2 linked regions of the Lentisphaera araneosa HTCC2155 genome follow. The protein of the gene in region 1 interacts with the protein of each later gene in a pairwise test. Links are inferred from orthologs where the notes say so. Each region holds a gene or a part of one and is shown on either strand. Other genes may lie near its edges.

The links. The genes of interacting proteins can lie anywhere in the genome.
Region 2: the proteins of cysE (region 1) and cysK interact in binary tests that used the Escherichia coli proteins (3 or more experiments, as listed by UniProt). The link is inferred for Lentisphaera araneosa HTCC2155 from one-to-one orthologs.

What each region holds. Positions count from the first base shown.
Region 1 is NZ_ABCK01000008.1:39,752-44,628, forward strand. The notes cover bases 1-2,753. They hold cysE (serine O-acetyltransferase), read left to right. Parts: upstream 1-866; coding sequence 867-1,640; downstream 1,641-2,753. Other genes in these bases: rpiB (ribose 5-phosphate isomerase B), read left to right, coding at 1-58; LNTAR_RS09855 (ElyC/SanA/YdcF family protein), read left to right, coding at 58-801; gap (type I glyceraldehyde-3-phosphate dehydrogenase), read left to right, coding at 1,736-2,731. Outside these bases: LNTAR_RS09870 (phosphoribosyl-ATP diphosphatase), read left to right, coding at 2,808-3,071; LNTAR_RS09875 (CobW family GTP-binding protein), read left to right, coding at 3,101-4,090; LNTAR_RS09880 (nucleotidyl transferase family protein), read left to right, coding at 4,176-4,877.
Region 2 is NZ_ABCK01000003.1:119,029-122,028, reverse strand. It holds cysK (cysteine synthase A), read left to right. Parts: upstream 1-1,035; coding sequence 1,036-1,965; downstream 1,966-3,000. Other genes in the region: LNTAR_RS03445 (sialate O-acetylesterase), read left to right, coding at 2,105-3,000; LNTAR_RS27870 (hypothetical protein), read left to right, coding at 824-1,039.

The DNA of each region.
Region 1 (4,877 bases):
ATTTGAAGGTGGACGTCACGGTCGCCGCATTGGAAAAGTTCAAGATTTAGATGCTTAATGTTTTTTATTAAAAAAGCAGTTGTCTTTTTTATTAATCCCCTCGTGTTATTTTGTATAGCACTAGGGGTTTCTTTTTATCTATGGAAAAAGAAAGATGATAAGAAGCGAGCGTATAAAGTTGCGATGATCGCAAGTTTGTCAATTTTGCTGTTGAGTTTCCCCCCAGTGAGTCATTTGATTGCACGCCCTCTGGAGTATCAATACCCGCCCTCATCAAATCATTTAGATGCAAAATATATTGCAGTTTTGGGTTCGGGTCATAGTTCTCAGAAGCATTGGCCAGATAGTTTGAAGTTGAGTCGAACAGCACGATCGCGCTTGATGGAGGGTTTGAGGCAAAAGCAGTTGAATCCAGAGGCGAAATTTATATTTTTTGGTTTTGGCGTTAATGGCAAGCAGCCTCATGGAGAAATTATGACTCAGGCGGCTATTAGTTTGGGAGTGAATCCGGAAGATATTAGTTTTTCTGTTCAACCTCGAGACACGAATGAAGAGGCTCAATTCGCTAAAGAGGTTTGTGGAACTGAAAAGCTGCTCTTAGTGACGGATGCGACTCATACTCCTCGTGCGATGAAATTATTTAAAAGTTATGGCCTCAATGTTTTTGCGACTCCCGCAAATTATGAATCATATGGCGATGCTTGGTTTGTCCCCATGCCAAGTGCAGAAGCACTAGAGTTGACAAGAAAATCAATCTATGAATATGTGGGTTTGATTTGGGTTAACTTAAAGACTAAATGATTTTTTTGAGTTTGATTCTAGAAATTATGGCATAAGTTTGGCTTGATTAAATTTCAGGAGTAAACATGATTAGCAAGTTTTGGCAGGAAATTTTGACTCAGGCGGAGGCTGTGAAGCAGGATGAGCACCGTCTCGCAAAACTGATTGATGAAGCCATTTTATCCAAGTCCAGTATTGAGCAAGTTTTGACTTCTCGCCTCGCGGAAAGTTTAGGTGAAAAATATGTCAGTGCTGAAGATCTTGAACATATTTTTACGGAACTCTACGCTGAAGACCCGTTTTTAGCGAAGGCCGCAAAGAAAGATTTGAAGGCGATTTGTGATCGTGACCCCGCTTGCAACTGCTATGTCATTCCTATGCTGTACTACAAAGGTTTTCAGGCTTTACAAGCGTCTCGTTTAGCTCATATCTTATGGAATAAAGGTCGAGCCCATTTAGCTAGCCATATTCAATCTCGCAATGCTGAGATTTTTGGTGTGGATATTCACCCAGGTGCTCGCTTTGGTACAGGTATTCTCCTCGACCACGCTTCTTCATTTGTCGCAGGAGAAACGGCTGTTGTGGGTGATGATGTCTCGATCTTACACGAAGTTACCCTCGGGGGTTCAGGTAAGGAATGTGGAGATCGTCACCCGAAAGTGGGTAATGGCGTTCTCATTGGTGCAGGAGCTAAACTGCTAGGTAATATCTGTATTGGTGCAGGAGCTAAAATTGGTGCAGGAAGTGTTGTCCTTGATGATGTGGAAGGGCATACGACAGTTGTTGGCGTGCCGGCAAGACCCGTTGGTAAGCCCCTACATCAGAGCCCATCCAAGTATATGGATCATCATGTGGAGTAATCTGAGTCATAAAGATAGGCAAAAAAAGATTTACGCTTATAGTACGCACTCATAAAAATTTCTAAACAAAAACAAAATAAACTAAGGATAATACAATGGCAATTAAAGTCGGTATTAATGGTTTCGGTCGTATCGGTAGAAACGTTTTTCGCGCAGCTGCAAAACGTGACGATATTCAAATTGTAGGTATTAACGATCTTCTTGACGTAGACTACCTCGCATACATGCTTAAATATGACTCAGTACACGGTCGTTTCGACGGTTCTGTTGAAGTTGTTGACGGTAAACTCGTAGTAGACGGTTCTGAAGTTCGCGTTTCTGCTGAACGTAACCCTGCGGATCTCGCATGGGGCGACGTAAGCGCTGAAGTAGTAGTTGAATCAACTGGTTTCTTCCTTACAGACGAAACTGCACGTGGTCACATCGCTGCTGGCGCAAAGAAAGTTGTTCTTTCTGCTCCTTCTAAAGATGCTACTCCAATGTTCGTTTACGGTGTTAACACTGACAAGTACGCTGGTCAAGACATCGTTTCTAACGCTTCTTGCACAACTAACTGTCTTGCCCCTATCTCTAAAGTTCTTAACGACAAGTTCGGCATTAAGCGTGGTCTTATGACTACTGTTCACGCTGCAACTGCTACACAAAAAACTGTTGACGGTCCTTCTGCGAAAGACTGGAGAGGTGGTCGTGGTATTCTTGAGAATATCATTCCTTCATCAACTGGTGCAGCTAAAGCTGTAGGTAAAGTTCTTCCTGAGCTTAACGGTAAACTTACTGGTATGGCTTTCCGCGTTCCAACTTCTGACGTTTCTTGCGTTGACTTAACTGTTGAGCTCGAAAAAGATGCTTCTTACGAAGAAATCTGTGCAGAAATGAAGCGTGCTTCTGAAAACGAGCTTGCTGGTGTTCTCGGTTACACTGAAGATGCAGTAGTTGCTACTGACTTCCGTGGTTGCGAACTCACATCAATCTTCGATGCGAAAGCAGGTATTGCACTTGATGGCACATTCGTTAAGCTCGTATCTTGGTACGACAACGAAATGGGTTACTCAAACAAAGTACTCGACCTTATCACGGTTATCACTGCTTAAGCTTTAGATTTAGTATTGAAATTTCGAACGCAGCTCATATTTTGAGCTGCGTTTTTTATTTAATTCAGGATATATAATGAAAACTTTCGAAGAACTCTTTGAAGAGCTCAGTAAAAAAGCTGCAGCTGGAGATCCAAATTCAGGAACTGTTAAGGAACTCAATAAAGGTACTCACTTCATCGGGAAAAAAATTGTGGAAGAGGCAGCCGAAGTTTGGATGGCTGCAAAATTTGAGACTGACGACGATACAGCTCTAGAAATCTCTCAGTTGCTTTATCACCTTCAAGTCATGATGATTGATCAAAAGTTGACTCTCGAAGATATTTACAAAAAGCTTTAGTTTGATGCCGGTTTAAACCGGCTTTTTTTATGCGTAAACAAGATTATAAGATTCCAGTAACGATTCTCACCGGTTTTTTGGGAGCAGGCAAAACCACTTTGTTAAATAATTTAGTTGAACAGGGCGATAAACGTCTAGCACTAATTATAAATGAATTTGGCGAAGTAGGTCTAGATGGTGATTTAGTAACCAATGCAGAAGACCAAGTGCTTGAACTGAATAATGGTTGTCTTTGTTGTACAGTTAAGGGTGATTTGACCAAGATATTGTTAAACTTATTAAGTTGTGAAAAAGAATTTGATCAAATTGTTATTGAGACCACCGGTTTAGCAGATCCCGCTCCGGTTGCTGAGTTGATTTATTTTGACTCTCATGTGAATAAAAGGTTTTATCTGGATGGCATCGTTACGGTATTTGATTGTGCTAATGTGGATTCAGTTTTAGAGACGCCGGAAGGGCTTAAACAGTTGATATATGCGGATAAAGTTTTACTCAATAAGATGGATCTAGTTGAGGGATTTGATTTAGCAAGATTGAAAATTTTAAATCCTTTAGCAGACTATGAGGAAACAGTTAAGGGTGAAGTCAGTGATTTAGCAGCTTTGTTGGAGCAGGGCGGTTTTCGAGTAGATCTGAAAGCTTTGCAAGGAGAGACACATCACAATCGCGACCATTCTCACGATCACGACCATTCTCACAATCACGACCATTCTCATAGCCATGAACATAGTGACATGGCATCTTTATCAATATGTAAGAAAGGCAGTTTGAACAATGGAGCATTTCGTCAATGGATTGGAGCATCGCTTTTTGATACATCTCAAGTAATTTATCGAATGAAGGGGATAGTGAACCTTTCGGGGGTTAAAGGAAGTACGGTTTTTCAGTCTGTGCATCGTTTGTTTGAGGACGAAGTGGCAGAAAAAGATTACAAGGATGAAAACCGAATCGTTTTTATCGGGAAAAAATTAAATGAAGAGAAGTTGAGAAAAGGTTTTTTTGCGTGTTTCGAGCCGTAAGTTCTAGTGAAAATGTGATTGAGTTTTATTGTTATTTTATATATATTTTTTTGTAAGTATTATTATATGTCACCGGAGAGTTAAAATGAGTAAAATGACAGAGTCTTTGAGCACGATGGAAAAGGCGCTTGAAGTCAATTTGGATAATAGGATCTATGGGACTTTTGCTGAGATTGGAGCTGGACAAGAAGTTGTGCGCTGGTTTTTCCAAGCAGGTGGTTCTGCAGGAACAATTGCGAAAAGTATTTCAGCTTACGATATGGTGGTTAGTGACTCCATTTACGGTAAGTGTCAGCGTTATGTAGGGCAACAACGCTTGCAAGACATGTTGGATTATGAATATGATCTAAATATAAAAAGACTTGAGTATGGTCGTGGCGACAGCACCTGTTTCTTCTCTTTTGCAGACACTGTTTCAGCGCGTAATTTTTCTGGTACGAATAAATGCCATGGCTGGTTAGGTGTTAAATTTCAGTCGCGTCCAGGGGATGATTTCAGCCAAATTATCATTCACGTTAACTTAAAAGATAAAACTAATTCCTTGCAACAAGAAGCCCTGGGTATTGTGGGTGTAAATTTGATTCACTCGGCTTTTAATTTAGCTCATCGTCCTGAAAACTTACTCGAATCACTTTTAGATAATTTAAGTCGCGACCGTATTGAGATAGATATGGTTGAATTCAAAGGTATTGAATTCCGCAGAGTGGATAACCGTTTAATGCTTCTCAACTTAGTGAAACTAGGTTTAAGTGATGCGGCAATGTTTGGCCCCGATAAATCAGTCCTC
Region 2 (3,000 bases), on another replicon or contig:
CTGATTGGCCTAGCAAGCAAGGCTTGAGTGTGGCTCAACAACAAAAAGAATGTCGTGATCTACTAGATCTAGCAGTTCAACTCAAACTCAATACGATCATCTTCCAGGTTCGTCCTCATGGGGACGCCCTCTATAAGTCCTCCTTTGAGCCTTGGTCTGATCGTCTTACAGGAATTCAAGGTAAGTACCCAGGCTACGATCCTTTGCAATATTGGATCGATCAATGCCACAAGAGAAAGCTAAAAATCCATGCGTGGTTTAATCCTTATCGAGTTCAGCATCCCACGGTAAAAGAACCTCTTGCCAGCAACTCTTTACAACGTAAAGCCAAACCTTGGTGCATCTATTTGAAGAAAGGTTATGTGTGGCTCAACCCAGCTTCAAAAGCTGTTCGCCAGTACGTGCAAACCGTGGTTTTCGACTGCGCACGTCGCTACAATATTGATGGCATTCATCTCGACGACTACTTCTACCCCTACAAAGATTTTCTTCCGGCGACGGGCTTTCCCGATCATAAGGAATATTCCGCTTACCTCAGCAGCAAGCCGCAAAAAGTCATGGACAAAGAAATGTGGCGTCGTCATCAAGTCAATACGCTCATTTACAGCCTGCACAAAGGACTCAAACGCCTTAAGCCCATGTAGAATTTGGTATAAGTCCCTTTGGCATTTGGAAACCCGGTTATCCTCGTGACGTCAAAGGCACCAGTGCCTTTGATAATCTTGCTTGCGATAGTCGCAGATGGATTCGCGAAGGCTGGGTCGACTACCTTTCACCTCAACTCTACTGGCCCGAGTCAGCTCCCCAACAACGCTTTTCTTCCTTGCTCAATTGGTGGAAGTATCAAAATCCAAAGAACAAAAAAATGGTTCCTGGCTTAGCCTCTTGGCGCACAGAACCCGACGAGCTCATCCGACAAATAAAGCGCTGTGAACAAGACCCAAGAGTTCATGGTTTTAGCCATTTCAGCCTCGGAGCCATTCAAAGAAATTCACACCTTAAACAGCAACTCATCAACTATGGGAGAGATAGAAAATGAAAGCAAATGATGTACTCGAATTGTGTGGAAATACTCCACTCGTAAAAATCAATAAATTAACTGAGGGCGCTTACGCCGAAGTTTACGCTAAAACAGAATCATCTAACCCAGGTTTTTGTGTAAAAGATCGTATCGCAAAAGCTATGATTGATGATGCAATTGCCAATGGTACTTTAAAGCCCGGCATGACAGTCATTGAACCAACTTCTGGTAACACAGGAATTGGCCTTGCCATGACCTGCGCTGTGCGTGGCTATAAACTTATTCTTTGCATGCCTGACTCAATGTCAGTTGAACGTCGTCAGCTGATGCGTATTTTTGGTGCTGAACTCGTTTTAACTCCGGGTGCAGACGGCATGAAAGGCGCGATCAACAAAGCCGCTGAACTCGCCGAAGACATCGATGGAGCATGGATCCCTCAACAGTTTGAGAACGCTTCAAACCCAGCGATTCATGAGAAAACAACCGCTAAAGAAATCATTGCCGACATGAATGGCGACTTCGACTACTTTGTTGCTGGTGTTGGTACAGGTGGTACAGTTACTGGTTGCGCGAGAACTTTTAAGAAAGAAGTCCCCAATGTGAAAATCGTTGCGGTTGAACCAGAAACTTCTGCAGTACTCAGCGGCGAAGGTCCTGGCAAGCACAAAATCCAAGGTATTGGCGCAGGCTTCATCCCTGGAGTTATGGAACCAGAGCTACTCGACGAAGTCATCAAAGTGAGCGATGAACAATCAGGCGAGACAGCTCGCCAGCTCGCTCAAAAAGAAGGCATCCTCTGCGGCATTTCCTGCGGTGCTTCAATGACTGCAGCACTCGAACTCGCCAAACGCCCTGAAAACAAAGGTAAAAAAATCGTCTGCATCCTCCCTGATACTGGCGAACGTTACCTCTCTACTTGGCTCTTCGAAGACTACAAAATGTAGTCTCTAAGATCAGGTCTCTAAGGCTGAAGCTGATAACTTCAGCCTTTTTTGTGACTTTCTTCACAAATTCTGTAAGATTTGTCCTCTGACGAGCATAATAACTATAGTCACACTTAAAACACAAGCAATAAGGATACACATGAATAAACTTCTCTTGGCAATGCTTGCCTTCTTCTGTTCGCTTCAGCTCTCAGCTGAAATCAAACTCCACCAACTCTTTTCCGATGGCGCTGTATTCCAACGCGGCCAAACTGTACCCGTATGGGGCTGGGCTGATGCCGGCACTACTGTCGAAGTCTCTTTTGCAGGCCAAACAAAATCAGTAAAAGCAGATCAATCTGGCAAATGGATGATTAAACTCGACTCCCTTAAAGCTTCTGAAGAATCGCGTAAACTCACAGTGAAAAGTGGTGCCGAAACTTTGACTGTTAACGATATCCTCGTTGGCGAAGTTTGGATCTGCTCAGGTCAATCAAATATGGACTGGCGCCTCACTCAACTGACAAAGCCTGCTCGTGATCCCTTCTACAATCCTATTTCAGAATATGTGAAAAAAGAAATTGAAACTGCGAACGACCCCCTTTTACGTCAAATCGAAGTCAAGAAAGAAGTTTCCCCTGATGCCGAACTGAAAAACATTAACGGCAATTGGGTACCAGTAGCACCCGCCAATAGTATTAACTTCACTGCAACAGGCTACTTCTTCGCTCGCGAACTCCGCAAAACACTCAATGTTCCAGTTGGGCTCATTAAATGCGCTTGGGGCGGCACTCTCGTCGAGCCATGGGTTCCCATGCCTAAATATCAAACTAACGATGAACTCAAAGCTTTCTACGCCGAAGAAAAAGTGGCTAAACTCGAGAAAGCTAGCAAGTGGTGGACACCTGAGAAAGCTAAAGCCATGCATCAAGAAAAACTTGCTGAATGGGAAACTCAAAAAGCTCAAGCCAAAGAAAAAGGCAAAAAATTCAATAAGCGTAAACCACGCATGATCCAAGATCCTGCAAAAAGCAACCGCATCCCTTCTACACTTTA